3 regions of the Tepidibacillus sp. LV47 genome follow, and region 3 is predicted to be linked to each of the others. Evidence: a T-box and tRNA genes for the amino acid it is inferred to sense, from the RefSeq annotation. Region 3 holds a T-box; the other regions hold tRNA genes.
The links. The T-box of region 3 lies ahead of leuS (leucine--tRNA ligase). A T-box ahead of a tRNA ligase gene usually reads a tRNA of that ligase, here a tRNA-Leu.
Positions count from the first base shown of each region.

Region 1: it has a tRNA-Leu gene. The T-box ahead of leuS (leucine--tRNA ligase) is inferred to sense a tRNA for this amino acid. The anticodon was not compared.
Region 2: it has a tRNA-Leu gene. The T-box ahead of leuS (leucine--tRNA ligase) is inferred to sense a tRNA for this amino acid. The anticodon was not compared.

Region 1 is NZ_JBLWIF010000001.1:393,590-403,405, reverse strand. Features, by position in the region: gene moaA (GTP 3',8-cyclase MoaA) at 1-801, shown strand, start outside; gene moaC (cyclic pyranopterin monophosphate synthase MoaC) at 803-1,285, shown strand; gene mog (molybdopterin adenylyltransferase) at 1,287-1,787, shown strand; gene ACMW72_RS02035 (PilZ domain-containing protein) at 1,848-2,471, shown strand; gene ACMW72_RS02030 (hypothetical protein) at 2,477-2,809, opposite strand; gene ACMW72_RS02025 (PHP domain-containing protein) at 2,918-3,760, shown strand; gene ACMW72_RS02020 (2'-5' RNA ligase family protein) at 3,852-4,361, opposite strand; gene ACMW72_RS02015 (phosphatidylglycerophosphatase A) at 4,735-5,271, shown strand; gene thpR (RNA 2',3'-cyclic phosphodiesterase) at 5,323-5,862, shown strand; gene ACMW72_RS02005 (hypothetical protein) at 5,920-6,297, shown strand; gene ACMW72_RS02000 (hypothetical protein) at 6,468-6,899, opposite strand; tRNA gene ACMW72_RS01995 (tRNA-Met) at 7,114-7,189, shown strand; tRNA gene ACMW72_RS01990 (tRNA-Asp) at 7,198-7,274, shown strand; tRNA gene ACMW72_RS01985 (tRNA-Ile) at 7,279-7,354, shown strand; tRNA gene ACMW72_RS01980 (tRNA-Leu) at 7,367-7,456, shown strand; tRNA gene ACMW72_RS01975 (tRNA-Val) at 7,477-7,552, shown strand; gene ACMW72_RS01970 (hypothetical protein) at 7,607-7,957, opposite strand; partial or broken gene ACMW72_RS01965 (SAM-dependent methyltransferase) at 8,026-8,176, shown strand; gene putP (sodium/proline symporter PutP) at 8,236-9,684, opposite strand.
Region 2 is NZ_JBLWIF010000005.1:105,641-115,456, forward strand. Features, by position in the region: gene mqnC (cyclic dehypoxanthinyl futalosine synthase) at 102-1,214, opposite strand; tRNA gene ACMW72_RS07625 (tRNA-Leu) at 1,488-1,577, opposite strand; tRNA gene ACMW72_RS07630 (tRNA-Gly) at 1,592-1,666, opposite strand; tRNA gene ACMW72_RS07635 (tRNA-Phe) at 1,716-1,791, opposite strand; gene ACMW72_RS07640 (hypothetical protein) at 1,867-2,133, opposite strand; gene ACMW72_RS07645 (NAD(P)/FAD-dependent oxidoreductase) at 2,425-3,564, shown strand; gene ACMW72_RS07650 (DUF1641 domain-containing protein) at 3,581-3,988, shown strand; gene pheA (prephenate dehydratase) at 4,235-5,113, shown strand; gene ilvE (branched-chain-amino-acid transaminase) at 5,171-6,082, shown strand; gene ACMW72_RS07665 (LL-diaminopimelate aminotransferase) at 6,218-7,393, opposite strand; tRNA gene ACMW72_RS07670 (tRNA-Ala) at 7,581-7,656, opposite strand; gene dnaI (primosomal protein DnaI) at 7,717-8,643, opposite strand; gene ACMW72_RS07680 (replication initiation and membrane attachment family protein) at 8,647-9,816, opposite strand, start outside.
Region 3 is NZ_JBLWIF010000004.1:99,966-109,781, reverse strand. Features, by position in the region: gene ACMW72_RS06730 (DNA internalization-related competence protein ComEC/Rec2) at 1-1,965, opposite strand, end outside; gene ACMW72_RS06725 (deoxycytidylate deaminase) at 1,962-2,426, opposite strand; gene ACMW72_RS06720 (CoA-binding protein) at 2,525-2,944, opposite strand; gene ACMW72_RS06715 (helix-hairpin-helix domain-containing protein) at 3,067-3,714, opposite strand; gene ACMW72_RS06710 (DUF2533 family protein) at 3,770-4,030, shown strand; gene leuS (leucine--tRNA ligase) at 4,281-6,752, opposite strand; T-box leader at 6,803-7,036, opposite strand; gene rsfS (ribosome silencing factor) at 7,106-7,474, opposite strand; gene yqeK (bis(5'-nucleosyl)-tetraphosphatase (symmetrical) YqeK) at 7,481-8,053, opposite strand; gene ACMW72_RS06690 (nicotinate-nucleotide adenylyltransferase) at 8,043-8,636, opposite strand; gene yhbY (ribosome assembly RNA-binding protein YhbY) at 8,636-8,932, opposite strand; gene ACMW72_RS06680 (shikimate dehydrogenase) at 8,926-9,786, opposite strand; gene yqeH (ribosome biogenesis GTPase YqeH) at 9,811-9,816, opposite strand, start outside.

The DNA.
Region 1 (9,816 bases), on a different contig from region 3:
ACTGGCGGAGAGCCATTAGTCCGAAAAGACATAGAGATTCTTGTTGAAAAGTTAAGTAAAATTGAAGGAATTGAAGATATAGCCTTAACAACGAATGCGATTTTTTTGTCGCAAAAAGCACAAGCTCTCAAAAATGCTGGATTAACCCGTGTGAATATCAGTTTAGATTCTTTACGTCCTGAGCGATTTAAGGAAATTACCAGAGGTGGCCAACTAGAAAGAGTCTTAGAGGGAATTGACGCTGCTTTCCGCGTTGGCTTTCAACCGATTAAGATTAACACCGTACTGATGAGGGGCTTTAACGATGATGAGATCGGTGATTTTCTGAGATTAACCATCGATCAACCCCTTCAAGTTCGCTTTATTGAATATATGCCAATCGGTCATGCCGATGAGACTTGGAAAAATGGCTATTTATCATTGAATTTTGTCAAAGAAAAGGCAAAAGAACTTGGTTTTGAATTAGAAGAATCAGAAGGGGTATTTGGCAATGGTCCTTCAGAAAACTTTAGGGTTAAAGGATCCAAAGGATCAATCGGATTTATTCATCCTGTAAGTGATCATTTCTGTACAAATTGTAACCGTCTACGGTTAACATCGGATGGAAATATCAAGCCATGCCTATATTGGGAAGATGAACTTAATGTTAAACCATATCTAGACGATGAAGAAGAACTAAAACAAGTCTTTTTTCGGGCATTGAATATCAAACCGGAAAATCATGAGATGGCGAAAGTTTTACATAATGAAAAACAGACGAAAATGCCAACGATAAGACGAATGTCCCAAATAGGAGGTTAAGATGAGCGAACTCACCCATTTTAATACACAAGGTCGGGCCAAAATGGTCGATGTCAGTGAAAAACAAGTAACAAAACGGACGGCAGTAGCAAGGGGAACGATTCAGATGAAACCACAAACTCTTCAATTGATTCGCGAAGGGAAAATTGGGAAAGGGGATGTTCTTGCTGTGGCTCAAGTGGCTGGGATTATGGCAGCGAAAAAAACATCTGAAATCATCCCGATGTGCCATCCGATTCCTTTAACAGGAGTAGATATCTTCTTTGAGGAGAAAGGAGAAGATACCATTCAAGTGGAAGCCACTGTTAAGACGACCAATGTAACAGGCGTAGAGATGGAAGCTTTAACTGCAGTGAGCGTGGCGATGTTAACCATCTATGATATGTGTAAAGCAGTGGATAAAGAAATGGTACTAAAAGATACTTACCTTGTATCCAAGACTGGTGGGAAAAGTGGAGATTATTTAAGGAAAATGGAGGATTAGTATGACGATAAAGGTTGGAATCCTAACTCTCAGCGATAAAGGAGCAAGAGGCGAACGGGAAGATATCAGCGGCAAAGTGATTCATGAAATGGTAGCGACAATCAATGGTGAAGTGAAACAATATGATATTATCCCTGATGAACAAAAATTAATTGAAAAATATCTGATACGCTATGCGGATGAATATCAATTAGACCTCGTCTTAACGACGGGAGGCACGGGTCTAGCAAAGCGAGATGTTACACCTGAAGCCACACTTGCCGTGATCGATAAAGAGATTCCGGGTATGGCAGAAGAAATGAGAAGAGTATCAAGACAAAAAACTCCTCATGCGATGCTTTCCCGTGCCGTTGTTGGCTCAAGGGGAAATTGTCTCATTGTGAATCTGCCTGGAAGCCCCAAAGGAGTTCGTGAGAATCTTGAGGCGATTATTCAAGTCATCCCTCATGCCCTTGATATTTTACAAGGGAAAATGGGTGAACATCCCAAGAATTTTAAGTAAATAGTTTGAGGCATCCTAATTTCAGGGTGGTCATAATATCTGGTTTGGAGGAAAGAGATTTTGCTGGGAAGCCGTATTATTTGTGAAGGAAAATCTTTTAAAACTGAAGGAATCGTAAAATATGCTGAAGGGCATTTTATCGTTGTTGAAACCCCATTCGTAGAGAAAATTCAACTTGGGCAACCTTTACGTTGCCAAATTATTGAATATCAAAGCTCTCATTCCTTCCAAACGACAGCAGTTGGGAAGGATAACCATCATATTATCCTGACAGCCCCGCCAGAGATACGTGAACGTTGGATGATCACAAGAGAAAGTCTTCGCTTCCCAATTGATATTAAAGGAAAAATTTCTGCGGTTTCTTTTTCAGGCAAAAAACCTTTAGTCGAACTAGTGAAACCTTACATTGTACATATTCATGATATCAGTGAAGGTGGAATCGGTTTTTCTAGTAGCAATTATCTTCGTGAAGGATCATTGGCACAAATTTATTTTCAACTATTGGATCAAAAGGTGTATCTAGAAATGGAAATCGTTCAAAGTAAGTACCCTACAATTAGCCGAAGGTTCTATTATGGAGGGAAGTTTTACGATCGAAGTTCCCCTAGTTATCAAGTCATTCGCAACTATACCATTCAAGCACAATTAAAACGGATCATGAATCGAGAATATGGAGAAGGCTAATTGGATTATTTAACTAACAGGTAAGAGAAGGCTTCCTGAACTTTTTCTTTTGCCGCTAAGATAATGGCATCGGGGATTTGTTGATTCTTTCTTCTTGGGGAGATCATTTTAATTTGAAACTCTTGGCATTTATAAAAAGGCTCTTGTTGATGCTGATGAATCTCTTTAATGGGAATTTGCACTTCATATTGGGTTTTCGTGGATACATCTTCTATTCGCAACTGATAATAAGGTGAATCCTTCTTTCCCTTTCGGCGAAAACCTTGAGACTTAAAAACCCTATCAACGATTGAAGAAGGTTTGATAATTTTGGGAAGCGATTTTACATGAATATGCACACTTTATCCCCCTTAAATTCAGTTTTGTTAAATTTTGTTCCTATATGACTTCTATGTAGGGGAACTTGGCAACATTCGTGTTTTTTATGAAATGTTCACAAAAAGGAAGTGGTAAAGCTGGAACAGTTAAGAGCAGATTTACATACCCATAGTACAGTCTCTGACGGTCTGAATCCTCCTTCAGAAAATATAAAATTAGCAAAAGAGGCTGGTTTGATTGCTCTTGGAATCACCGATCATGATTCGGTGGCAGGTATCGATGAAGCGATTCAGATGGCGAATATAATGGGAATTGAGGCAATTCCAGGTATTGAAATTAGTACTGTTGAACAAGGTCAGGACGTCCATGTGTTGGGATATTTTATCCAATATAAAGATCAAAGGTTTTTAAAACAACTTAAGGAATTAGAAAAATTCAGAGATCGTCGAAACGCGATGATGATTGAAAAACTAAATGAACTTGGCATTGATATTAAAATGGAAGAGGTTTTGGCTAAAATTAGACGAGAAGATGCCAATGTAGGACGTCCCCATATCGCCGAAGTATTAATTGATAAAGGTATCGTTCAGACGATGGAAGAGGCTTTTGATTTATATCTTGGGAAAAATGGTCAAGCATACGTTAATCCCATTCGTATATCTCCAGAAGAAGGGGTCGATATTATCAAAGAAGCAGGGGGAGTTCCCATATTAGCACACCCTGGTATATATGATAACGACGAAATGGTCGTACGTTTAATCCGCTACGGAATCAAAGGCATTGAAGTCTATCATCCAGATCACAGTGAAGAAGATGAGAAAAAATATCAACAAATGGCAGACCAATATGGTATCCTAGCTACTGCTGGGTCTGATTTTCATGGTTCTAGAGGAGGCATAATGTTTCATGCGCCAATTGGTACTAAGACCGTTTCCTATGATATTGTTGAAAAAATGAAAGCGACGCTTTAGTTGGCCTCCACTTTTTTCTCCATGGCTATATGTTCAATATCTCTGATGGAAAAAGCATCATCTAATTCTTTTTGATTTGTGACTAATATATTTACTTTGTTCCTTTTAATAAAAAGGTTTGATGAACATTCCAAGATTCATTTTCCAGTTGATAACAAAGATGCACTCGATCAACAGGAAATTTCATATCATATTCTTTCATTTTTAAACGACCAAGTATGTCGTGTAATTCTTGTTCAGGAAGATCTTGAGCAATTGTTATATGGGGAGTAAATTTAAATTTAGGTTCCTGATTAAGAACTTGATGAATTAATTTTTCATGAAAGTCATAGATTACTTCATTTTTCTCAAAACCAAAATAAACGACAGGAGAGATCGGAAGAAATGTTCCAACTTTATTTATCCTTAATGTAAAAGGAGGAATCGTTTGTGCTACCTTTTCTATGCGTTCAGTTAGTTCTAAAACATTTTCCCATTCAAATGCATCAACGAGTTTGATATGAGGAGGAATCAGTGTGTAATGGGAATCATAACGCTTTCGCAAAGCATTCGCTCGATCCTGTACTTCTCTTGGTGGATAGATCACAATACTATATTTCATTATCAAGCCCCCCTTTTATATAAAAAGAAAGTGTACCTTTCTTATTAACGATATAAGAATATATTATCAAAAAAATAAGAATTGCGAAACATTCGCAGTGCATATAAATAATTATTTTTCTATAAGCTAATAATAAGCAATACCTTTTGTCATGGAGGGAAATCATTTGCTTATTTTTCTATTTTTTATCTTGCCTGTGATGTTTCTCGTAGGGCTTAGTTATGGAACTGCTTACCTTATTCAACGGATTAATCACAGTTTAGAAAACGAGTAAGTAGAGAATTTTCCATTATAAAGCATGGAAAATGATCGATAAATTCCCTATGTTCTGTGTTGATAAAACATGTTAAGATGAAAACAAGGGGGTGTTTTTTTGAAAAGAAAAGTACCAAGTAAAGAAGTAAAATCAGCAGCATTACAATGGTTGCAAGAGCGGGGAGTAACGATCGAAGATATTGCGAAGATTGTTTATGAAATGCAGGCACCATATAATTCGGAGCTTACTCTAGACCTGTGTGTTGAAAGCGTTTATAAGGTCTTGGAAAAAAGAGAAGTTCAACATGCTTTATTAGTTGGAATTGAGTTGGATCGATTGGCAGAAAAACATTTATTACAAGAACCATTGCAATCATTAATTGAATCAGATGAAGGTTTATTTGGTATCGACGAAACATTAGCTTTGGGTTCGGTTTTTGGTTATGGCAGTATTGCCGTTACTACATTTGGTCATTTAGATAAACAAAAAATGGGAATTATTAAAAAACTAGATACCAAAACGGGGAAAGGTATACATACTTTTTTAGATGACCTTGTTGCTGGAATTGCAGCATCAGCATCTGGTCGTCTTGCCCATCGTTTAAGAGATATGGAAGAAGTTGATCTTTTGGAAAATCAGAAAAACGTTGGTTAACATGCTTGGCAAAAATGAGCCAAGTTTTCTTTTTAAGCGGAGGAGGATATGATGCGATTATTTATTGCGATTAACATGGAGCACTCGATAAAGGATCAAGTTGGCAGCATTTTGCCTTCTTTAAAAAATAGATATAAAGGGCGATTTGTTCCAATAGAAAATTGGCATATCACAACTTTATTTTTAGGAGAGGTCGAAGAAGGAAAAATTCCCCTAATTGAACAGGCAATGAAAGAAGCGGTGAAGAAAATGGTGCCGTTTCAATTATGGGTTGAGGGGATTGGTGCTTTTCCGTCAATGGCAAAACCTAATATTTTATGGGCGGGAGTTCAAGGGGATTTACAGCCGCTACATCAATTATATCAACAATTAATAAAGGCAATTCGACCTCTAAAAATTAACTTTGATGCAAAACCTATTTTTACGCCTCATTTAACACTTGCAAGAAAAGTAATAATTCAACCCTCATCTAAAACGGAAGAGATTATATTAAAGACTACTCCTTGGACAGTAAATGCATTAGAACTTTATCAATCAATATTTACAAAGGATGGTGTTAAGTACAATCGTATTATAAAAACATATTTTTAAAATAAGGAATAAAAAGTGGCCACTCCTGTCAAAAATGATAGCAAAGGAGTGATCATCATGCACTATTATATGATTCAACCAGTGTATGATCAACCAGATGGCAGAACCATCGACTTATCTCTTGGAGATCATGCCATATCCAATATCATTGAATCTGCATACTGGACTGTTCAGGGAGAAACCAATGTTTATGATAAGTTTATTAACCATGAGCACAAAGATTTTTTTATTTTTGATACCATAGAGGCATTTAACAAGGCTGCAGATATTCTTGCGTTACATATGATTAATTTTAATACGAATATTGTTCAAAAATCGACACCAGAAGAAGCTGATTTTCAAACCGATAACAATTACTATAAAGTTATTGTTCCTGGTAAACCTGATGCAAAAGGTGGAAATAACTACTATCCACGAACTTATTACGATGAGTAAGCCTAGTAAATGGACAACAAGGATCAATGAAGATTGATAACGAAACGGATATCGGTACCAAGGAAATAGAGAATTTTTAGATAACGAAATGGGGAAATACGCTATACGTTTATAATTGTTAATAAAAGCTGTGGAAGTAGGATCCACAGCTTTTAATGTGCTGGTTAAGGTTACAGGTTTATTAATTTTTGAGAAATTTCATTTGTAAATTGTTGAAGGGCTTTTGCTTTTTGTTGTAATGTTTGTTGAATCTGAGTTTGATTCATGTTTGCATTGCTCAACTGATTATATTCTGTATTCATTTTACCAATTTCAAGCTGTAATTGATTGGTTAATTGTTGTAATTCTTGAAGTTTTTGTTGAACCGTTTGTTGCGTAAAGAGTTGGTTGATTTGTTGTGATTGTGTTGCCATATTTTGCATCACATTCGCTGGTGGATTAAAATATTGAATGAGTTGAGGATTAGCGGATTGTTGTTGGTTTTTTGCTTGTTGCAAAGAAGCAGTTTGTGATGCATTGATTTGCTCTGTAAGTTGTTGCTTGATTTGATTTGCTTTTGGAGATTGGTGAGCAATTTGCTTATCTTTCATTGTTTTTGGCAAAGAATAAACCCCCTTAACCAAGTGATCTGTCAGAGCACTGACAATATTAGTATGATAAAATCAAGAAGAATTCATTATTGACAAATGTTTCTTCTCTATGTACAATATCACTTGTCGATTAGATGATACGAATATCTAAAATATAAATTGTGAAAAAAAATTGCAAAAGTGTTTGAAATTATATATAATATAATTTGTCGTCGTTTTTAAACACCGCGGGGTGGAGCAGCTGGTAGCTCGTCGGGCTCATAACCCGAAGGTCGCAGGTTCAAATCCTGCCCCCGCAACCAATGAATAGGGAGCTGTGGTGTAGAGGCCTAACATGCCTGCCTGTCACGCAGGAGATCGCGGGTTCGAATCCCGTCAGCTCCGCCATTAAGGGCCTATAGCTCAGTTGGTAGAGCGGTCGGCTCATAACCGATTGGTCACAGGTTCGAGTCCTGTTGGGCCCACCATTTAATTGTCATGCCGGGGTGGCGGAATTGGCAGACGCACAGGACTTAAAATCCTGCGGTGGGTTGACTACCGTACCGGTTCAAGTCCGGTCCTCGGCACCATTTATACGAATACTAGATGTGACTCCGTAGCTCAGCTGGGAGAGCACCATCTTGACAGGGTGGGGGTCGCTGGTTCGAGCCCAGTCGGGGTCACCATACATAAAGCCAATAATGGCGCGGTTTCTCTTAACTTAGAGACCGCGCCTTTTATTATAGACGTGCCATTCTTTCTACATCAGACTCAAGTTTAAATACACGTCTGTTAAGCACTTGAAGCTCCGCATCTCGTTGGTCTAATTTATTGTTAATTGTTTGCAACATAGCCATAATATCTTCTGGTTGATTTTGTTCAATACGTTGAACAGTAGCCATGATTTCTTTTAATTCGGTCTTGATATTTTCAAACTGTTGATTTGTCTCATATTTTAACTGATTAATTTGCTCCTGTAACTGACTATTTTGTTCATGTAACTGATTAATTCGCTCATGAATTGGTTGTAATTCTTCTTTCAGCACTTCCCGTAATAAATTCTTTAAATTATCCATTTTGTTTCCCCTCATTTCCCAAACATCCATTTGATACTTTTATTATACTTTTTACTTATCCGTTACTCAATCAGTGTGGGACTGCACAACGGGTGAAAACCATCTTATTCTTCACTCGCGGGAAAACCGACGTCGGCAACAAAAGAAGTATGGGTGTACGATTTACGAACGAACATGCCTTCTTTCGGTAAGCGGAATCCGTTAACGAAAGAATATTTTTTCTTTTTTATCAGAAGATGAATTAAGAAATAAAGCAAAGGCAGATATTGCTCTACCTGCCTAATTTTCGTTTATTATATTGTTTGACGAATCGATTCAAGTTGTTTTTCGATTTGAGTAGATGGTTTTGAGGTTAATAAACTTACAATTGTTATTGCAAGCAAGCTTAACGCAAATCCTGGAATCATTTCATAAAGCTGATTCACCACGGGAAGTTTTGGCCAAATAACAACGGTAAGGGCTCCAATAACCATCCCCGCTAAAGCCCCCCATTTGGTCATCCGCTTCCAATATAGGCTGAGTAAGATGACTGGGCCAAATGAAGCACCAAAACCAGCCCAAGCATAACCAACAAGATTAAGAATTGTATTGTTTTTCGTCCATGCTAAAGCTAAGGCAATAATGGCGACAAGGAAAACGAAAAAGCGACCTAAGAAAACAAGCTCCTTATCTGAAGCGTTGCGTCGAAAAAACGATTTATATAAGTCTTCCGTTAAAGAACTGGAAGTGACAAGAAGCTGGGAAGAGATTGTACTCATAATCGCTGCGAGAATCGCAGAAATTAAGAAACCAGTAAGAAATGGGTGAAATAAGAGTTGTCCTAATTTAATAAATACCGTTTCAGGATCGTCTAATTTAAGCCCATGAATGTGGAAATAAGCAATACCAACAAGACCGGTAAACATTGCTCCTACTGTAGAAAAAATCATCCACCCCATGCCAATTCGACGGGCTTTTTTAATTTCTTTAACAGATGTAATCGCCATAAAACGAACAATAATATGTGGTTGGCCAAAATATCCTAATCCCCAAGCGAAAAGGGAGATGATGCCAACAAAGCTCGTTCCTTTAAAAATATCTAATAAGGAAGGATCGATTGAATGAATAATACGAAACGTATCGTTAATACTTCCTGTATGATAAATCGTTACAACAGGAACCATAATTAATGCAGTAATCATAATTAGTCCTTGAACGAAATCAGTCCAACTCACTGCAAGGAATCCACCAAATAAAGTATAAGCCATGACTACAATAGCAATAATCCACAAGCCAGTATGGTAATCAATACCGAAGATACTATGGAATAATACGCCCCCAGATACCATTCCAGCGGATACGTAAAAAGTGAAAAACAACATAATAACTAGGCCTGAAACGAAACGTAAAATTTTCGCATGATCTTCAAAACGTTTTTCCAAATATCCAGGAATGGTAATCGAATTATTCATCTCTGTAAAAGCTCTTAAACGGGGTGCTACATACAGCCAGTTTGCCCAAGCTCCAAGAGTTAGACCGATTACAATCCAAGATGCACTAACTCCGCTTGCAAACATAGCCCCTGGTAATCCCATCATCAGCCAACCGCTCATGTCAGAAGCCCCTGCACTAAGTGCAGTAACAGCTGGTCCTAATGTTCGTCCACCAAGCATGTAATCAGATAAATCTGCCGTCCGTTTATAGGCATAATACCCAATATAAAGCATGAGTACCATGTATACGATTACCGAAAAAATAACCATTCATTTACCCCCTTTTTCATGAGTATAAAGAATATATCGATGCAAATTATATCATTAATTTTTTAGAAACTATACTATTTTAATTTGTTTAATTTATATTTTGGGAAAAGGAATATAATGCTAAAAATAATA
Region 2 (9,816 bases), on a different contig from region 3:
AATTAAAATTATCTAAATTTTTTCGTTTTGTCAATCTATTTTTAGCCTTTGTCTCTTTATGATCGCTATTTTAATACTAAAGATTCAGACCTTTATTTTGATTAATTTTGCATGATAAAATCTTTCTCGACCTTTTCATCTTGATCAAAAATATGGAGAATCTCATATTTTGTATTTCTTTGTGCAGGAATATGCCCCGTTTCACGAATGAGTTGAATGATTAAATTTGTATTTATTTTATGTGTTGTACCTGCTGCAGAAACGACATTTTCTTCCATCATTGTACTACCAAAATCATTACAACCATAAAATAGGGATTGTTTACCGACTTCGGCTCCCATCGTAACCCATGAGGATTGAATGTTAGGAATATTATCCAACATCAGCCGGCTAATCGCTACGGTTTTCAAATATTCTTCAGGCGTTACTTTTTCTGCTTTCAGGTTCGTATTATCAGGTTGGAATGTCCATGGAATAAACGCAAGAAATCCACCTGTTTCATCCTGAGCTTCACGAATTCGAATTAAATGTAGAATGCGCTCTTCCATCGATTCTCCAAAGCCAATTACCATTGTACCGGTTGTTGTCAAACCTACCTTATTTGCTGTTTTCATCACATTGATCCAATCTTTCCAAGAACCTTTCTTTTTGCTAATTCTGATCCTCGTTCGATCATCAAGGATTTCAGCTCCTGCACCAGGTAAAGAATCAAGCCCTGCCTCATACAATAATCGTATCGTTTCCTCCAAAGTGAGACCAGATATTTCTTTCATTTTCATAATTTCCGCTGGAGAGAAAGAGTGCATATGTATATTTGGAAAATGCCTTTTAATCTCCCTCAATAAATTGAGATAATAATCAAATGGTAAATCGGGGTGGGTTCCTCCCTGCATTAGAACTTCTGTACCGCCAACATCTACAAGTTCTTGAATCTTATGTAAAATTTCCTCATTCGATAGTACATAAGCGCCTTCTTCTCCCGGCTTTTTATAAAAGGCACAAAAACGACAATACGTATCACAAACATTGGAATAGTTGATATTTCTGCCAATGACAAAGGTCGTAATCGGTTCTGGATGGAGTCGTTTTTTGATCTCATTCGCTGCTTGACCAATTTTTTCAACTTCATTACTCTCAAATAGTTCTATTCCATCTTCCAGCGTTAATCGTTCTCCATTTAATGCTTTTTCTAAAATCTGATCGATATGCGACATATTTCTCCCTCCACGATGTCCAAATCACTCATTTCCATCGTAACATAAACCAGATAATTTGCCTATATTTTAAGGGTATTCATCAGGCCCTTAGTATGATCTTTATCACTGTTAAAAAAGCTAATGTGGTTGATCAACAATTAAGCAGTAGTATTCAACAGATAGATTTAGCAATTAATAAATAATGCAATTAATAAATAATAAAGAGATAAAACAAAAAACCCCTCAACACATTCAAATGAGGGGTAATTTTCATGTAATATTCAAAATAAATGGTGCCGAGGACCGGACTTGAACCGGTACGGTAGTCAACCCACCGCAGGATTTTAAGTCCTGTGCGTCTGCCAATTCCGCCACCCCGGCAGATTAAGATGTAATGGAGCGGACGACGGGATTCGAACCCGCGACCCTCGCCTTGGCAAGGCGATACTCTACCACTGAGCCACGTCCGCAAATATAGTTATCGGATGTTCTCGAAATAATAAATGATATTCAGAAAAATGGTGGCTCGGGACGGAATCGAACCGCCGACACGAGGATTTTCAGTCCTCTGCTCTACCGACTGAGCTACCGAGCCTTTTTCGGACGAATTTTATATTATCATTTCTCTAGTTTCATGTCAATGTTTTTAAAAATTTTTCACTTTCCCTGATTAAGTATTATTCTTTCTACTTACTACATACTCCACTGTATTTTTCCCTGTAGAATAGATTCCTACAGCTACAACACCATCACGTATTCCTTGCCTAATCGCATCGATTACTGCATGATCCGTAAATAGAATAGCATTAGCTATATTAAAAAGTACAATCAATACAAGTGCCGTCCAAGCTCGCAATTTTTTATTGATATGAAGCTTTTCGCTGATTATTGGTGTTAAAGAAATGGCCATCGCAATGATAATGCTGATTTCAATCATTTTAACCCCTCCCATCGTTTTCTGATTAATTTATTATATGTACGTCAATATTGTATTACCTGCATATTTGTCCAGCTGTTTCAAAAATATATAAATTTTATAATTAGTATTTTGTGATAATTACTAAAAACCAATGGAATTTTTTTATCAACTTGTATAAAATATTTGTTAGAGAATTCCATCAAGTAATCTTTGTTTCAAGGAACTTACTAAGTTCATTATTGAACAAAGATGAAAAAGATGTCTCAAAGGTTTTTTAATGAATAAAGAGATACAGGGAGGGTAAAAGAAATGGCAAAAAACATTGTTATCCTTGGCGGTGGTACTGGCGGTACAATGGTAGCTAACCACCTAGCTAAAGGATTAAAGCATGAGATTAAAAAAGGTGAAGTGAAACTCACCATGATCACCAATGAAGCAGAACATATTTATCAGCCTGGTTGGTTATTCGTTGCTTTTGGTCTTCAACATCCAGAGCATTATATCAGGAAGCAAAGAACGATTACACACCCTAGTGTAAATCTTGTAATTGCTGAAGCAACCAAAATTGACAAAGACAAAAAAGTCGTACATACCAATAAAGGAGATTTCTCCTATGATTATTTGGTCATTGGTACGGGAGCAGTTCCACGTTTTGACTTAATTCCTGGATTAAAAGAAGCGGGGGACAACTTCTATTCACCAGAGGGAACCCTTAAATTAAGAGAAAAATTAACCAATTTTAAAGGCGGAAAAATTGTTATTACATTGGGTATGCCCCATAAATGTCCCGTTGCTCCTATAGAATTTTATTTTATGGCGCATGAATTTTTCGAAAAGAAAGGAATACGCGATAAGGTTGAACTGGTTTACACCTATCCACTAGAAACGGTTCACATGGCAGCAAATGTAGCAACCTGGGTTAAACCAGAATTAGAGAAACGTAACATCCGTTATGTAACCAATTTCGTTCCTGCAAAAGTTGATCCGCAAAAGAAAATCCTTTACTCCAAAGATGGAAAAGAAGAATCTTTTGACTTGTTAGTATCCATCCCACCTCATCGCGGTGCAAAAGTGATCTTTGACTCTGGCTTGGGAAATGAAATGGGCTTCATTCCTGTTAACCAGTATACATTAAAGGCTGTCAACGATAACTATATTTACGTAATTGGTGACGCTACTGCATTGCAAATCAGTAAAGCAGGTTCTACTGCTCACTATGAGTCTGAATACGTTGCAAAAAACATCGAACAAGAATTACATGGCCAAACACCTACCAACTTCTATGATGGTAAAGTATTCTGTTTCATTGAAGCAGGTCTAGAAGAAGGTACCTATATCAATATGGATTATAACCATCCACCAAATCCAGTTCCTCAATCGGCAATGATCCATTGGTTTAAACATGCCTTTAACGAAATGTATTGGATGACAGCTCGAGGACTATTATAGGAAGGGGTGTTGAAGAATGAGTGTTACTAGCGAACAACAATTACAACTAACCGCTGAAGAAGTGGCAATGATTAAAGAATTACTACAAACTCTTAAAGTGCTGAAGGAAAAAAATGTCTTAAAAGACCTTATAGACTTAGCAACTCTTATTTCAAGTGCAACAAGAGCGTTAAATACAAGTGCTGTAACTAAGTTAGCTGGTATTGCAGGCACAGCAATGGAATATGGTGATCGTCTCTTTGCAGATATCGGCGGAATGGATACCATTGACAAACTTCTAGAAGCGATTGAAGAAACTCAAGAGCAAGTAAAACATGATACTTCTAAAGTAGGAATTGGCTCTCTATTAAAATTAATGAAAGATCCTGGAATACAAAAAGCAATAAAATTCGTTCTCACCTTATCCAAAAATTTAACAAAATAATATTAGATGAAAAACCTACCGAATAAACGAATACCCCTTTTTAACAAAAAAGTTAAAAAGGGGTTTTTCATATCATACACCCAATTTTAAAATTCGTTATAAATTTCCGAACAAGTAAGAATTTCTCCTCTTTTTTAAGAATTTAAGCGGTTTCACCTCCAAAAAAACATAAATTTGATCATTTGACATCACACTTTTAAAGTAGTAAGGTTTATAAAAATCAAAACCTTCTGAAGGAGATGAATAATGTCAAAAAAAATTGCATTTTTAGGGCCTCATGGAACATTTACAGAAGAAGCTGCCCGTTCCATTTTTAAAAACGATACAGTTACTTATCTTCCTTTTCGTAGCATTCCAGATGTCCTTGAAGCTGCTAACACAAAAAAGGTTGATTACGCGGTTGTTCCATTGGAAAATTCAATCGAAGGCTCTGTTAATCTTACGTTAGATTGGATCATTCATGAGATAGAATTACCAATTTTAACTGAGTTTGTACTACCGATCACCCAACATTTATTGGTTTCACCGTCTCAATCTTCGATATCTCTTTCAGAGATACAAAGAGTGTACTCACATCCGCAAGCGATTGCTCAATGCCGCCGTTTTATTTATAGTACTTTCACACATGCTGAAATAATATATACCAATAGTACGGCTGAAGCAGCACAAATGATACAGGAGAATCCTGATAAGCCTTGGGCTGCTATTGGTACACGTTTAGCTAAGGAAATTTATTCATTATCTTTTAAGAAAGAGAGTATTGAAGATTATAAAGACAATTACACTCGTTTTATCGTTCTTGGTGATCAACCACTCAACTTTAAACCATTGCAATCATCATCTTATAAGACAATGATCCTCGTTACACTCCCTAAAGATTACCCTGGAGCCTTATACCAAGTTCTAGCCGCTTTTGCTTGGAGAAAAATCAACCTATCACGAATTGAATCTAGACCTACAAAAAGAGGACTCGGAAATTACTATTTTATCATTGACATCGAACAGAAAATGGACGATGTCTTACTACCTGGAGCTTTTGCTGAAATTGAAGCTTTAGGATGCCAGATTCGAATATTAGGAAGTTATCCTTATTTTGTAAAGACAATGAATGGAGTGCGCTCTTAATTTTCTTTTTTATAAAATTATCGAAATATTTCTATTATTTAAAAGGGGGAGAAATTGATGTCTGAGTGGGTTTATATGAATGGAGAATACGTGAAAAAGGAAGATGCGAAAGTATCTGTTTTTGACCATGGATTCTTATATGGAGATGGAATTTTTGAAGGGATTCGGGTATATAACGGAAATATCTTTCGTTTAGACGAACATATTAAACGGTTATACGATTCGGCAAAATCGATCTTACTTGAAATTGGCATGACTCAAGAAGAAATGAAAGAAGCAGTTGTTGCAACCGTTCGTAAGAATAATTATCGGGATGCCTATATTCGATTGGTTGTTTCCCGAGGGATTGGTGATTTGGGATTAGATCCTTTCAAATGCGAGAAGCCAGAAGTCATTATTATCGTACAGCCCCTAGCCTTATTTCCAAAGGAACTTTATGAAAAAGGAATTCGGGTGGTTACCGTTCCAACGAGAAGAAATACACCTGATGCACTTAATCCACAAATTAAATCTTTAAACTATTTAAACAATGTTCTTGTTAAGATTGAAGCGAATCGCGCAGGTGCCAGTGAAGCTCTCATGTTAAATGCAAATGGTTATGTAGCTGAAGGATCGGGAGATAATATCTTTATTGTGAAAAATGGTGTTCTCTACACTCCACCCACATACCTTGGCGCTCTTGAAGGAATTACGCGAAAAGCGATTATGGACATCGCGAAAAAATTAGGTTACCAAGTTATCGAGCAACCATTTACACGTCATGATGTTTATGTCGCTGATGAAGTATTGTTAACGGGTACAGCAGCTGAAGTCATTGCAGTTATCGACGTTGATGGCAGACAAATTGGCGATGGTGTACCTGGTCCGATTACAAGACATCTATTAACAGAGTTTCGAAAAATCGTCCAAATTGAAGGAACACAAGTCTATCAAGATATGGAACAAAAAGCTTCAAGTTCTTTAATTTGACAGATGAAAGTTTATTTTGATAATAAAATAGGTTTGTATGTTCTATAAGCTGCGACTTTAAAGTTTGGAGCAGCGTTAGCACATACAGTCAAAAAAGTCTACCTGCTTCTTTGCAAGTAGACTTTTTTCATCCATTTATCTTTTTCTTTGCAAAATCCCACTTTGGTCAATCAATTCAATAGCTCTTTTCAATTTCTCCTCCGGTTGAACTAAAGCAATCCGCACATATCCTTCACCTTGAACACCAAAAGCGTTTCCTGGTGTCACAACAACACCCGCTTGGATTAATTCTAAAGCAAATTCCTTAGATCTCCAACCTTTGGGAATTTCTGCCCAAATAAACATCGTAGCAGATGGTTTTTCCACATGCCATCCTAATGAGGACAAACCTTCAACAAGAATATTGCGACGTCTTTCGTAAATTTTCCTATTTTGATGCAAAAACTCAGTTCCACCTTTTAAAGCAGTGGCTGCTGCCTTTTGAATCGGTAAAAAGGTTCCATAATCTAGATTCGATTTCACTTTGGCTATTTCTTCAATCATCTTTTCATTGCCAACAATATAACCGATACGAGCTCCTGCCAGATTAAAACTTTTTGATAAAGAATTAAATTCAATTCCAACTTCTTTTGCTCCTTCGATTTCTAAAAAACTGATTCCTTTTTTTTCGTCAAAAATTAATTCGGAATAAGCAAAATCATGAACGACAATAATCTCATATTTTTTTGCAAATTGAACAACTTCTTCGAAAAATTCTTTTGTCGCTAGAGCAGGAACTGGGTTCCCAGGAAAATTTAAAATCATCATTTTTGCTTTTTTTGCCACGTCTTCAGGAATCTCCCTTAAACATGGCAAAAATTGATTCTCCTTTTTTAGTGGCATTGGATAAAGGGTTGCACTTGCTAGATGAACACCTGCTTCATAAGCCGTATACCCTGGATCTGGAACAAGAATCAAATCACCAGGATCGGCAAAGATCATCGGTAAATGCACCAGCCCATCTTGGGAACCCATGAGTTGCAAAATTTCTTTGCTTGGATCCAATAAAACGGAGAACCTTTTCTCATAATAATGAGCTACCGCTTCATGAAACTCATCCGTGCCCTTTAGTGCATATCCATATTGTGTTGGATCCTTTACTGCATCTGCCAAAACTTCCATTACATAAACAGGCGGCGGTAAGTCAGGACTACCCACACTTAAATCGATCACTTCTAACCCTTGTTCGAGCCGTTGTTTCTTATAAGCAAATAGTTCAGAAAAAACGTTGGTTTGAAACACCCTAACTCTTTCTGATACGGAAATATTCATACCTTCTCCCCCAATGAAACAATACAAAAGTTTCTTTCTTGTTTAAATGATCAAAATATTTACATTAATATTATAAATATTATATTAAAGTTCATGGGAAAACTAGAAAAATCTCATGCAGCAAATTCATTTTTAAATAAAATGGCCTAGCTTCCAAAGGAAACTAGACCACGAATAATCCTATGTATGGTGGAGCATAGGGGGCTCGAACCCCTGACCTCTACGCTGCCAGCGTAGCGCTCTCCCAGCTGAGCTAATGCCCCATCTTTTTGGGACAAAATATAGTATAGCATGTTGGTTTTTCTCACGCAAGATGAGAAATTTTAATTTCCCATCATTCTTCGATTTGGTCCATCTAAAAAATAAGGAATGGTATAATGGCGAATTCTTTCCATAATTCGTTTCGCTTTTAGTTCTTCAATTCCCCCTTTGCTCGAATAGGACAAGTGTTCTTCTAGATCATCATAATTCAGATTAGAGGTATATAAAGTTGGTAATCCTTTTACCATTCTTGCCTGAAGAATAGCACCTAGAATTTCATCTCTCTCCCATTGAGAGATCGTTTCCGCTCCAATGTCATCTAAAATCAGAACCTCAACTTCTTTTAACAATTTCATTTTTTCATTTAATGATTGATCATGGATCGAGTTTTTTATTTCTCGGAAAAAGTCAGGAACGTAAATCATCAATGTGGAAATTCCTTTATCTGCTAATAATCTGGCCGTTGCAGCCATCAAATGGCTTTTTCCCACTCCTAATGGTCCATAGAGATAGATTCCTTTTTGTTTTTTCCCTTCCTGTTGATTGGCGATAAACTTCAACAGTGCTCGAATGACCTCTTGTCTTTCTCCCGTTTTATCCAAATCTTTAAATGAAGCGTTCAAAATATCCTTTGCAATATATTGACTGTGGAATAATTTCTCTTTATAAGTTTGTTCTTCATGTTGAATGAGAAAACGACATTTGGTTAAAGCGGACTGAATTTGCCCAAAGGAAAAAGTTAACTGGGTAAAATGACCTTTCAATAGATTCTGGCAATGGTCAAGTCCCTTACACATCTCACAATGCTTTTTTTCTTCAATATATTGGTATAACTGATTTAAAGCTGGCAGTAAATGCTCTTTTGTTAGTTGTTGTTTGTGAATCATTTCTTCTAATTCTGGATGATGTTCAAAATATTGCAGCCAATTTTGTTTATCTATGAAAAGTTTAGGGAGCATTTCACTTAATACTTGACCTAAATGGTTCATTTTTTACGCTCCTTCCCCTGTTTCCCCCAATTTCCTTAACAATTCCTCAATTTCTTCTTGGGCTTTTGGATCCAATTCTTTTTGAGCTTCACTGCTTCGATTCCCGTGATATTTCTTCTCCTGATTCAAAATGTAATCGGGAACTTTTTCTCTTTTTTCTATTTTCCTTTCCTTGACCGTTTTAATTGAGGAGCTTCCTTTTTTGCTTCCTTCTTTCCATCCCCGATATAACTGATGTTCTTTCTTTGCAATTTGTAATGCTTCCTCAACCGTGGTGATATTTAGTCTTTTCCAATGACCGGCTATCTTCTCCGTTAGTTTCTTTGGTAACTTGTATTGATTGGATAGTAAGACATATTCAATTAAAACATTAACCACCTGATAAGGTAAACCGTAATCGCGAATTAGTCCTTCGATTAAATGAAGATCAGCTTCTGGAATTTTTGCTCCACGCTGATATCGTTTTAATAATTCAATCGGTGAATAATGTTCTAATATCCACATATGCCTTTGCTCTTTATCTTCAATATTTGGTACTTGTCCTTCTTTTGGCGAATGAAGGGTTTTTCCTTTTTCAACAAAGAACATTTCTTTTTGTTCATATTGTAATCTTTCTCTAACACGTTCTCTAAGCAAATCTTCTTGTAATTTTCCGTGTGAATCATAAATATAAGGATCATGTAAAAGGTGAATCAGATCCATTTCCGATAAGTGATAAAGAAAAGCAAGTTCATGAAAAAGTTGAATATTTTCTTGTGAGAAAATATGTTGGTCTTGATATAAATTGCTTGTCATTCCTTTAATAAATTCAATATCTAAATATTGATCTTTGATTGTGATTGTTTTTCTCTGCGAATTTTTTGCAGAAATGGAGGAATAAGGTTTGATGAACTGATCGATCTCTGATTCGGGTGAAATGGTAATCTCAGACCAAAGAATCGAATCAAATACCTCATCAAACGATTTCGTGATCTCTTTCTCAATATATTCTGATGAAGGGGCCGTTTTTTCATCGACGAGAAGTTGTTCCATTAATGCTTGATAGGCATTTTTTCCAATGCGATTTAGTAACATAATACTTAAAATATCGCTTTGAAAGAATTCAACAGGTTTAAGGGGAGGAATAAGAATATATTCAATAAACTGTTTTTCTTCAAGGGAATGTTGATATTT
Region 3 (9,816 bases):
TTTTTCCCCTAATTCTGTTCTTGGAAATCCTTCCCCTACAATAAACCAATGGATAGGGATTTGCTCCACAAGGGTAAGGTAACCTTCGATATGATCGGCATCTTCATGGGTTAAAACAGCGTAATCTAATTCGTTGATTCCTTGATAGTGCAGATATGGCAGCACAATATCTTCTCCCACTTGGAAAGGGTCTTTTCTTTGTTTCCATGCTGGCTCCTTTATAAAAGATAATGTTCCGCCACTGTCGATTAATATCGTTTCTCCATCTGGAGATTCAATCAAAAGACTATCCCCCTGGCCAACGTCGAGCATGGTTACCTGTGCGTTATCAGGAGAGAAAAGGAAAGAAGCCAACCACAAAATCATACTAATGATCAATACACCTTTTTCCAAAGCAAATAAATACTTTTTTGTTTGATAGGAAAGAAAAGATTCCTTAATTTCTTTTCTTGTCAAACTCCAAACTAAAAAGAAGTAAAAAAGAATAACAATCCACCAAGAAAAATGACCAAAGAATTGCAATACCCTTAATTGACTGAAAATAGCAATCACATTAAAAAGAAGGTACAACAAAACATCTAATAAATGTCCAACCCAAACAGCAAAAGGAAGATGGAACAAACTAAGCAATAAGAGAAGGAATCCCATTGGCAAGACAGCAAAACTAAAAATGGGTACAAATAACAGATTTGCCAGCCATGAAAAGAAAGAGTATTGGTGAAAATGATAGAAAACAAGGGAAAAAGATGCAAGTTGGGTGACGATTAAAACGGTAAATGCTCCCCGTAACCAAGAAGGAACTTTATCTCGTAACCAAGTTTCAACTCTCGGATATCCCCAAACAAGAAAAAAGGTAACGACAAATGATAACTGAAAGCCAATATCATCCATCCATTTTGGATTATAGAAGGTCATAAAAAGAAACGTTAAACCCATCGATTGAAGGGAAAGAAATGGCCTGCGAAACATCAATCCATACAAGGTAATTAAAGACATGAGAGTTGCCCGAACAACAGAAGCACTTGCACCGACTAAAAACAGATAAAAAATCAAGAATATCCCTGTAATTATCCCCCTTTTTTCTCTCGTTAACCCTAATTTCGATAACAAAAAGGAGATGATCAAAGTCAATATCGTTAAATGAAGTCCAGAAATGGCAATAATATGGCTGAGCCCTAAGTTAGAAAAATCATCTCTGATTTCTGGAGATAGATCTTGGCGATTCCCTAGGATTAAGCTTTTCATAAAACCAGATTGGGGATGAGAAAGATACTGATCAAAAGGTTTTGCTAACTGATTTTGCAAAACATAAAAGAAATGGGATAGGGAAAAACGCTTTGATATTTGAATATTTGTTAAATCAGAAACTGTTATCTGCCAATAAATATTCTGATTAGCCAAATAACGGGAATAATCAAATTGTCCTGGGTTTCTCGCTTTTGGAGGCTTGTCCAAAATCCCATAGAAGGTAATCCCCATTCCTTTTGTAAAACTCCGCACTTTTTCTAGCTCTTGCTCTTTGTTCAAGTATAGGTAAACGATCAACTTTTCTTTTGTTTGCAGCTTTCGTTCCTGTTGCTGCCATTGATAAGAAAAAGGTTCAATCTGAAATTTGACCAAATTGCCATCGATGATCGGTTCTGAAATGAGATAACCACGGATTCCTATTCTTTGTCCTGTCAATTCTTTAGGTAATTGGCTTTGATGTTGATCCTGATAAACAAGCATATAAAGAAACCCAGAAATGAGAAAGAAAAAGAAAAGGAAAACAAACCAAAGATTGTTTCTTCGATAATACAAATAAAGTGAAAATAGGAAAAAGACCAAACTGCTTGAAAGTGCGATCACCAGTTTGGTCCATGAAATCTCTATATCCCTACCAAATAACAAGCCAATAGCCCATGCCAAAGATAATAGAATGAGCGGAGCTTTTGGTTTATAAAAATGGCGTGCTAAATCCATCATTTCTTCTCTCTTTCATATTGGCGAAAGAGAATATTGGCTTCTTTAAATAGTTCTGTTACTTTCGGTAGATCTTTTTCATATTTACGTTCATAAACAACTTCTTTAATTCCGCTGTTGGCAAGCATCTTGGCACAATTATAACAAGGGGAATCCGTAACAAACACAGTCGCTCCTTCACGATCTGCTCGATCGGTAAACAGCATCAAATTCACTTCTGCATGGATGGTTCGAATACATCTTTCTTTTTCTTCACCATTTTCATGGTAATGCTCGATAAGACAACCTTGTTCATAACAATCTAGCACTCCTGAAGGGCTACCATTATAGCCTGTACCCATTAATTTTTTATCTTTTACTAAAATCGCGCCCACATGTCTTCTCGGGCAAGTTGCCCTTTCAGCCACGGTAAAAGCAAGGTCCATGAAATACTCGTCCCAACTTTTACGGTAATATGAACTCACTTCTCTTCCCTCACCTTTTTTAGACCTTTTCTCTTTTTCTCTCAATTATATTCCAACACTATTGTTTTTTTAATCTAGGGACTCCTTATTTTATAAAACTATTCTGATTTAAACAATCGTTTATGTTCAATCTTGATACATTTGTCCATAACTACATTCAAACCTTTTTCGGAAGCGAAGTTAGCAGCCTCTTCATTTACGACCCCTAATTGGAGCCAAATGGCCTTCGCTCCGATCTCGACTGCTTCTTCTACAATAGGCATTACTTGATCGGGTCGGCGAAAGACATCGACAATGTCTACTTGACCTTCAATTTCCTTTAAGGAACCTACTGCTTTTTTCCCTAGAACCTCATTAATGGTTGGATTGACAGGAATAACCTCGTATCCTTGATTAAGCAAATATTCTGCTACCTTATAACTGTCCCGTTCAGGCTTGTTCGACAGTCCAACAATGGCAATTCGCTTAGATGTTTCTAATAGATTTTTTAATTGTTCATCTGTAGTTAAGCGACTCATGATTTTCCTCCTTTCCATCTAAGACAACATTAGTGAATATCTTTAACTACGTCAATATTTTTAACGAACTTAGCAAAGTTTTATACCAATCTTAATTTTAACATTAATATTACACTTTTGAATTAATGTACTGAAATTTTTTCTTTAATTTTATCAAATGTTTTTTCACCGATTCCAGATACATTCATCAGATCTTCAATTTTATGAAAGGGACCGTTTTGTTGACGGTATTCAATGATCGCCTTGGCCCTCGTTGCTCCAATTCCATCTAATTCCATTAATTGTGATTCATCAGCTGTATTGATATTAATCTTGCCATTTGTGGAACTTGGACCACTTGATATTGAATAACTTCCCCAAATTTGATTGGTTCCTTGGTTTTCCAGTTTTTCTCCTTGAAAAGGAACATAGATCACCATCTCATCTTTTAACTTCATTGCCAGATTCACTTGATTCAAATTCGCATTAGGTAGAGCTCCGCCAGCAAGATCAAGAACATCTTTTACCCTTGCATTATTTTTTAAATGATAGATTCCTGGTTTCGTGACTGCACCTTTGACATCGACAACAATCTCTTCAGCATTCGTTTTCTCTGTTTTTGTTTTATTCGAAACGACATTTGACGATTCCTTTACTTGGTCTCTAAATGGCGGCGGATCGTCTTGTTTGGAAGAGATATATTGACTTATTGCGAATAAGAGAGCCATAATAAGAAGAATAATAAAGATTTTCTCTCTTTTCGTTAAGTAAAACTTTGAAATCAGATCCACCATTACCATCCTTTCTAAATTTGAAATACATGTTTTTATAATCGAGGTGTTAGCAGTGAGTAGTGTTCATTTGGAAATTACGAAAAAAGTCAATGAAAAAGTAAAAGCAATCGAAACTTATAAGAAAATGGATCAACAACGAGAGTTGATCATCGACCAACTGATTGATGATTATAAAGCAGGGAAACCAATCGACTTAACGAAACTTAATCAATGGACAAAACAAATGAACCAGTTTGCAATCAAACATCAGTTACCAACAAGAAAAATCGTGACAAAAGAAATGTTTAAGTCTTATGTTCAAACGTTACACTAAAATTTAGAATCTATTCATTATTTCGGCAATTTAGGAAAAATTCCTTCAAAACCGATTCATTTTTTAAAATTTAATGTCATAGAATCCCTTCAAGCTTCACCCGAATCTCCCCTAAGGATGGGTTCGTGTACCTCAGCTCGAGCGTTTGCCTCCAGCTTCCTGCGTATAAAAAAAGCTTGCCAACACTATCAAAGAATGTTGGCAAGCTAAAGGTAACATTAGCTTTGAACATACAGCCTTTACTCGTTTATTACCCTATAACAATATTAACAAGTTTGCCAGGAACAACGATCACTTTTCTGATCTGTTTTCCATTTATCCATTCATTGATTCTTTCATCATCAAGGACAGCTTTTTCGATTTCTTCTTTTCCGTAAGATGTTGGAATCATCTTTTTCCCGCGAATCTTGCCATTGATTTGAATGGCGATTTCTACTTCATCTAATACCAAATATTCTTCATTGAATGTTGGCCACTCTTGTAGATGAATACTAGAGTCATGCCCCATCATTTGCCATAATTCTTCAGTAATATGCGGCGTCATTGGTGCGAGCAATACCACAACCGTTTCGATCGCTTGTTTGAGAAGACCTTTGTTCCCTTTTTCGGGATAACTATGAATCTTGTTGACTAACTCCATCACAGCAGAAATCGCAGTATTAAAATTATTTCTTAATTCAATGTCCTCTGTTACCCGTTTAATGGTTAAATGAATCATACGACGAAGTTCTTTTTCTTCATCGGTTTCAACCTTGATTTCCGGATGCGATCTTAAGGTTTCAAGGTTTTGTTGAACAAGCCTCCATACCCGATTTAAGAAACGATGGCTTCCTTCTACCCCAGAATCACTCCAATCAAGATCACGATCAGGAGGAGCCGCAAATAGAATAAAGAGACGTCCTGTGTCTGCACCGTATTTCTCGATGATTTCATTGGGGCTTACCACATTTCCTTTTGATTTTGACATCTTTGCTCCATCTTTAATGACCATACCCTGTGTCAGTAAAGATTTAAAAGGTTCTTGGAATGAAATTAATCCTGCATCATACAATACTTTTGTAAAGAATCGTGAGTAGAGTAAATGAAGGACTGCATGTTCAATCCCACCAATATATTCATCAACAGGCAGCCATTTATTGACAAGTTTAGAATCAAAAGGTTTTGTCTCTTCGTGGGGGCTGACATATCGGAAATAATACCACGATGAATCAATAAAAGTATCCATTGTATCGGTTTCCCGATAAGCATGCCCCCCACATTTTGGGCAAGTGGTATGAACAAACGACTCTGAAGTGGTTAATGGATTATCTTTTCCATTAAAGGTAACATCTTCAGGTAACATAACAGGTAATTGATCTAATGGAACGGGTACTTCACCGCATGTATCGCAATAGACGATAGGTATCGGTGTACCCCAATAACGTTGGCGCGAGATAAGCCAATCTCTTAATCGATAGGTTGTAGTCCGTTTTCCTTTGCCAATTTCTTCAAGATACTTACCGATCGTTTGAATCGCTTCTTGCTTTTGCAATCCATTAAAGCGATCAGAATGAACCAATATTCCATCTTCTGTAAATGCTTGATCCATCTCTTCCACAGTTTGGGGATATCCGTCTTGATTTTGTACCACAATCTTAATCGGTAGATGATATTTCTTCGCAAAATGGAAGTCCCGCTCATCATGGGCTGGAACACCCATTACTGCACCCGTTCCATAATCCATTAACACATAATTTGCTACCCAAATCGGTACATCTTCTTCTGTTAATGGATGTTTGGCATAAGAACCTGTGAAATAACCCACTTTTTCCTCTTCTGTTGAGGTACGGGTGATCTCATTTACTTTCTTTAAGTCTTCGATAAATTGTAAAATCTTTTGTTCGTTTTCTTTTCCTTTAATCAATTGAGGAACAAGAGGATGTTCTGGTGCTAATACCAAGTAAGTGACTCCATATAAGGTGTCTGGGCGTGTAGTAAATACAGGGATCTTCGCATCATCTAAAGTTGGAACTGTAAAGACCACTTCTGCTCCTTTACTTTTTCCAATCCAGTTTCTTTGCATCATTTTAACCTTTTCTGGCCAACCCTCTAATTGATCTAAATCTTGCAGTAATCGTTCCGCATAATCAGTAATTCTTAAGAACCATTGATTCAATTCTTTTTTCGTTACTTCGCTATCGCAACGCCAACACCTTCCATCTTCTACCTGTTCATTCGCTAAAACTGTATTACAGGTCGGACACCAATTAACAGCCGCTTTCTTTTTATAAGCAAGCCCCCGCTCGTAAAATAACAAAAAGAGCCATTGGGTCCACTTATAATAGTCAGGCAGACAAGTGGCAACATAGCGATCCCAATCGTACGATACGCCTAACCGTTTTTGTTCCGTACGAATCCGTTCCATGTTTTTTAATGTCCACTCTTTTGGATTAACTCCTCTTTGAATCGCTGCATTCTCAGCGGGTAAACCAAAGGCATCTGCTCCCATTGGATGAAGGACTTGGTATCCTTTCATGCGTTTAAAACGGGCAATCACATCGCCAATCGTATAAACGCGAACATGCCCCATATGTAACCCTTCTCCGGAGGGGTAAGGAAATTGTTCTAAAGTATAATATTTCGGTTTGGAAACGTCTTCGATGGTTTTATAGGTCTCCTGTTCTTCCCATATTTGTTGCCACTTCTTCTCAATTTTCTCGGGTTGATAAACTTGCTCTCTCATGCTGAAACCTCCTCAAAAAGTAATAAAACCCCCCACCCCAAAGCTCAATTGCTAGGGACGAGAGGTTAGTAAACAATCCCGTGGTACCACCCTAATGATATTTTCACCATAACAATGAAAATACCACTTTAGATCTTTAACGCAGATAATACGGTAGAAAGTACTCATTTTTCCCCTCTACAGTTTGAAGGGGAGTTCACAAGAGTTGATTTATCGGTTTCCACCAACCACCGACTCTCTGAAAAATCAATCATCTTGTTACTATTCCTTCGCATTACTGTTATACTTCAATTTCAATTTTAATTATGATTATATGAAATTTTACTTTGGATTGTCAATAGTCGATCATCATTCTATAACTCATCTACTTCAATCACTGGAGCGTCTCGCCAAAGCCGTTCCAAATTATAAAATTCCCGTTCATCTTTATGGAATACATGAACCACGACATCCCCAAGATCGATCAAGACCCATCTTGATTGCTCGATCCCTTCCCAACCTTTAACCTCAATCTGATTTTCTTCCATTTTATCTTTGATTTCATTTGCAATCGCTTGAACTTGAGTTTCCGAATTCCCGCTACAAATGACAAAATAGTCAGCAATCAGAGATAAGCCTTTTATTTCAAGAATCATTACATCTTTTGCTTTTTTGTCCAAAGCTGTTTTTGCGGCCAACTTCGCAATATCCAGTATCGAATATTCCAATTCTCTTTCCTCCATTCTAACTCAATCATTCCCCCCTACTAAATCATTTCGGGCTTTAACTGTTAAAGGATAGATTTTCATCTTCTTTTTGATTAAAAGTTGAATCGTTCCATCAAATGCCATTCTTAGTGCTTCATCTAGATTCGATTTTGCCATTTCCCGAATCTCTTCTACACCAGGAAATTGACGCGAGGGTTCAATATAATCAGCGAGACAAACAACTTTTTCTAAAAGGGACATTTGCTCTCGTCCAGATGTATGATAACGAATGGCCATAATCACTTCTTCATCATGAATCGCAAATCGTTCTTGAATAACGATCGAAGCAACCGGTCCATGCCAGAGTTCTGCATTATAATCTAATAAATCTTGAGCTAATTCTTGATATTGGCGAATATATTGAGCTAACTTTTCTTTTGGCCAAAATTTTGTAAAATCATGGAGAATACCAGCTATTTCCGCTTTCAATGGATCAGCTCCATATCTTGCAGCTAATTGTTTAGCCGTATCCGCAACTCCTAAAGAATGAATATAGCGATGTTCAGTCACTTCTTTGTTTAACTCTGCTTTTAGATACTCTAAATCAATCTTCATATAAATGGTTCTCCTTTATATATTGTTCCACAGGGTTAGGAACGACATGTCGGAGTGGTCTCCCTTCCTTAACCCATTGACGGATTAATGTAGAGGAAATCTCTAATTGGGGCATTGGGATCATTTTTACATGCTTAATGATTTGTTTTTCTTTTGATGTAAGGTTATCTAGTGAATAACCGGGTCGGACTAAACCGATAAATTGTATGAGTGACAATAATTCTTCAATACGATACCAATTAGGTAAATATTCAATCATATCGCCACCAATAATAAAAGAAAAGGAAATATTAGGATATCTTGAATTTAATTCCTTAACCGTATCCAAAGTATATGAAGGCCCATCACGTTCCAATTCGATCGTACATAGGCGAAACTGGGGTTCATTTTCAATTGCTCGTTTCACCATTTCGATCCGATGATGAACTGGCGTAATTTTTCGGCCTAATTTATGGGGGGGGATATGTGCCGGCATAAACCAAATTTCATCTAATCCCCCATAGAAAAGGGATTGATCAGCCATAATGAAATGACCGATATGAAGCGGATCAAAGGTTCCACCAAGTATCCCTACTTTTTTCATCATGATCTTGGTAATTCGATCGTTTTATTTTCCTTCGATTCTTTATAAAGGACGATGGTATGGCCAATAATTTGAACAAGTTCAGCTTTCGTTCCTTTTAGTATCGCCTCTGCCGCTTCATCGGGATCTTGTAAACTATTTTTTAAAACTGAAACTTTGATCAATTCACGAGCTTCAAGGGCATCATTAATTTGGTTAATCATATTCTCGTTCACTCCGCCTTTTCCCACTTGGAAAATGGGATCAAGATGATGTGCTAATGAACGCAAATATCGTTTTTGTTTTCCTGTTAACATGTATTTCTTCCTTTCTCTTTTATCGATTCAATCACCTTTAATCTCATGTAAGAAGGATCAGGGGTAATTCCTGTCCATTTTTCAAAAGCAATGACCCCTTGGTAGATAAACATTCCTAATCCTGAATGAACTTGTGCTCCTTGTGATCTCGCCTCTTGAATCAGCTTGGTTTCTAAAGGATTATAGATGATATCACTTACGAGATGATTCGGTTGAATCCATTCTTTTTTGATCAGTGATTGATCAATATTAGGAGCCATACCAATGGATGTCGTATTTACAATAATATCTGCTTCTTTAACCCCTTTTTCCATTTGTTCGATTGATAATACATCTGTTTTTGTATATTGTTCTAAACTTTTTCTCAAAATGTGAGCTTTATTCTGATCTCGATTGATAATGGTTAATTGTCCGATTGGAGAATTGGCGATCGTATAACCAATTGCCCTTGCTGCACCGCCAGCCCCAAGGATTAAAACTCTTTTTCCTTTTAATTGTACCCCTGTTTCTTCTATTAAAGAGCGGAGATATCCTATACCATCAGTATTATATCCAATTAATCGGCCCTCATCGTTTACGATGGTATTCACTGCACCAATCTGTTTTGCTTCTTCTGAGACTTGATCTAAATACTTCATCACTTCTACTTTATGAGGAATCGTAACATTGAAACCTTTGATCTTTAAGGCTTTCATCCCTTCAATCGCTTCTTTTAAATGCGAAGGGGGAACATCAAAAGCGAGATAGACATAATTCAAATCCAATTTTGCAAACATCCCATTATGCATTTCTGGTGACTTGGAATGGGAAACAGGATGGCCGATCAATCCGATCAATTGAGTTTGGCTATTCATCATCATTCTCTCCCAAATAATACTTTAAAT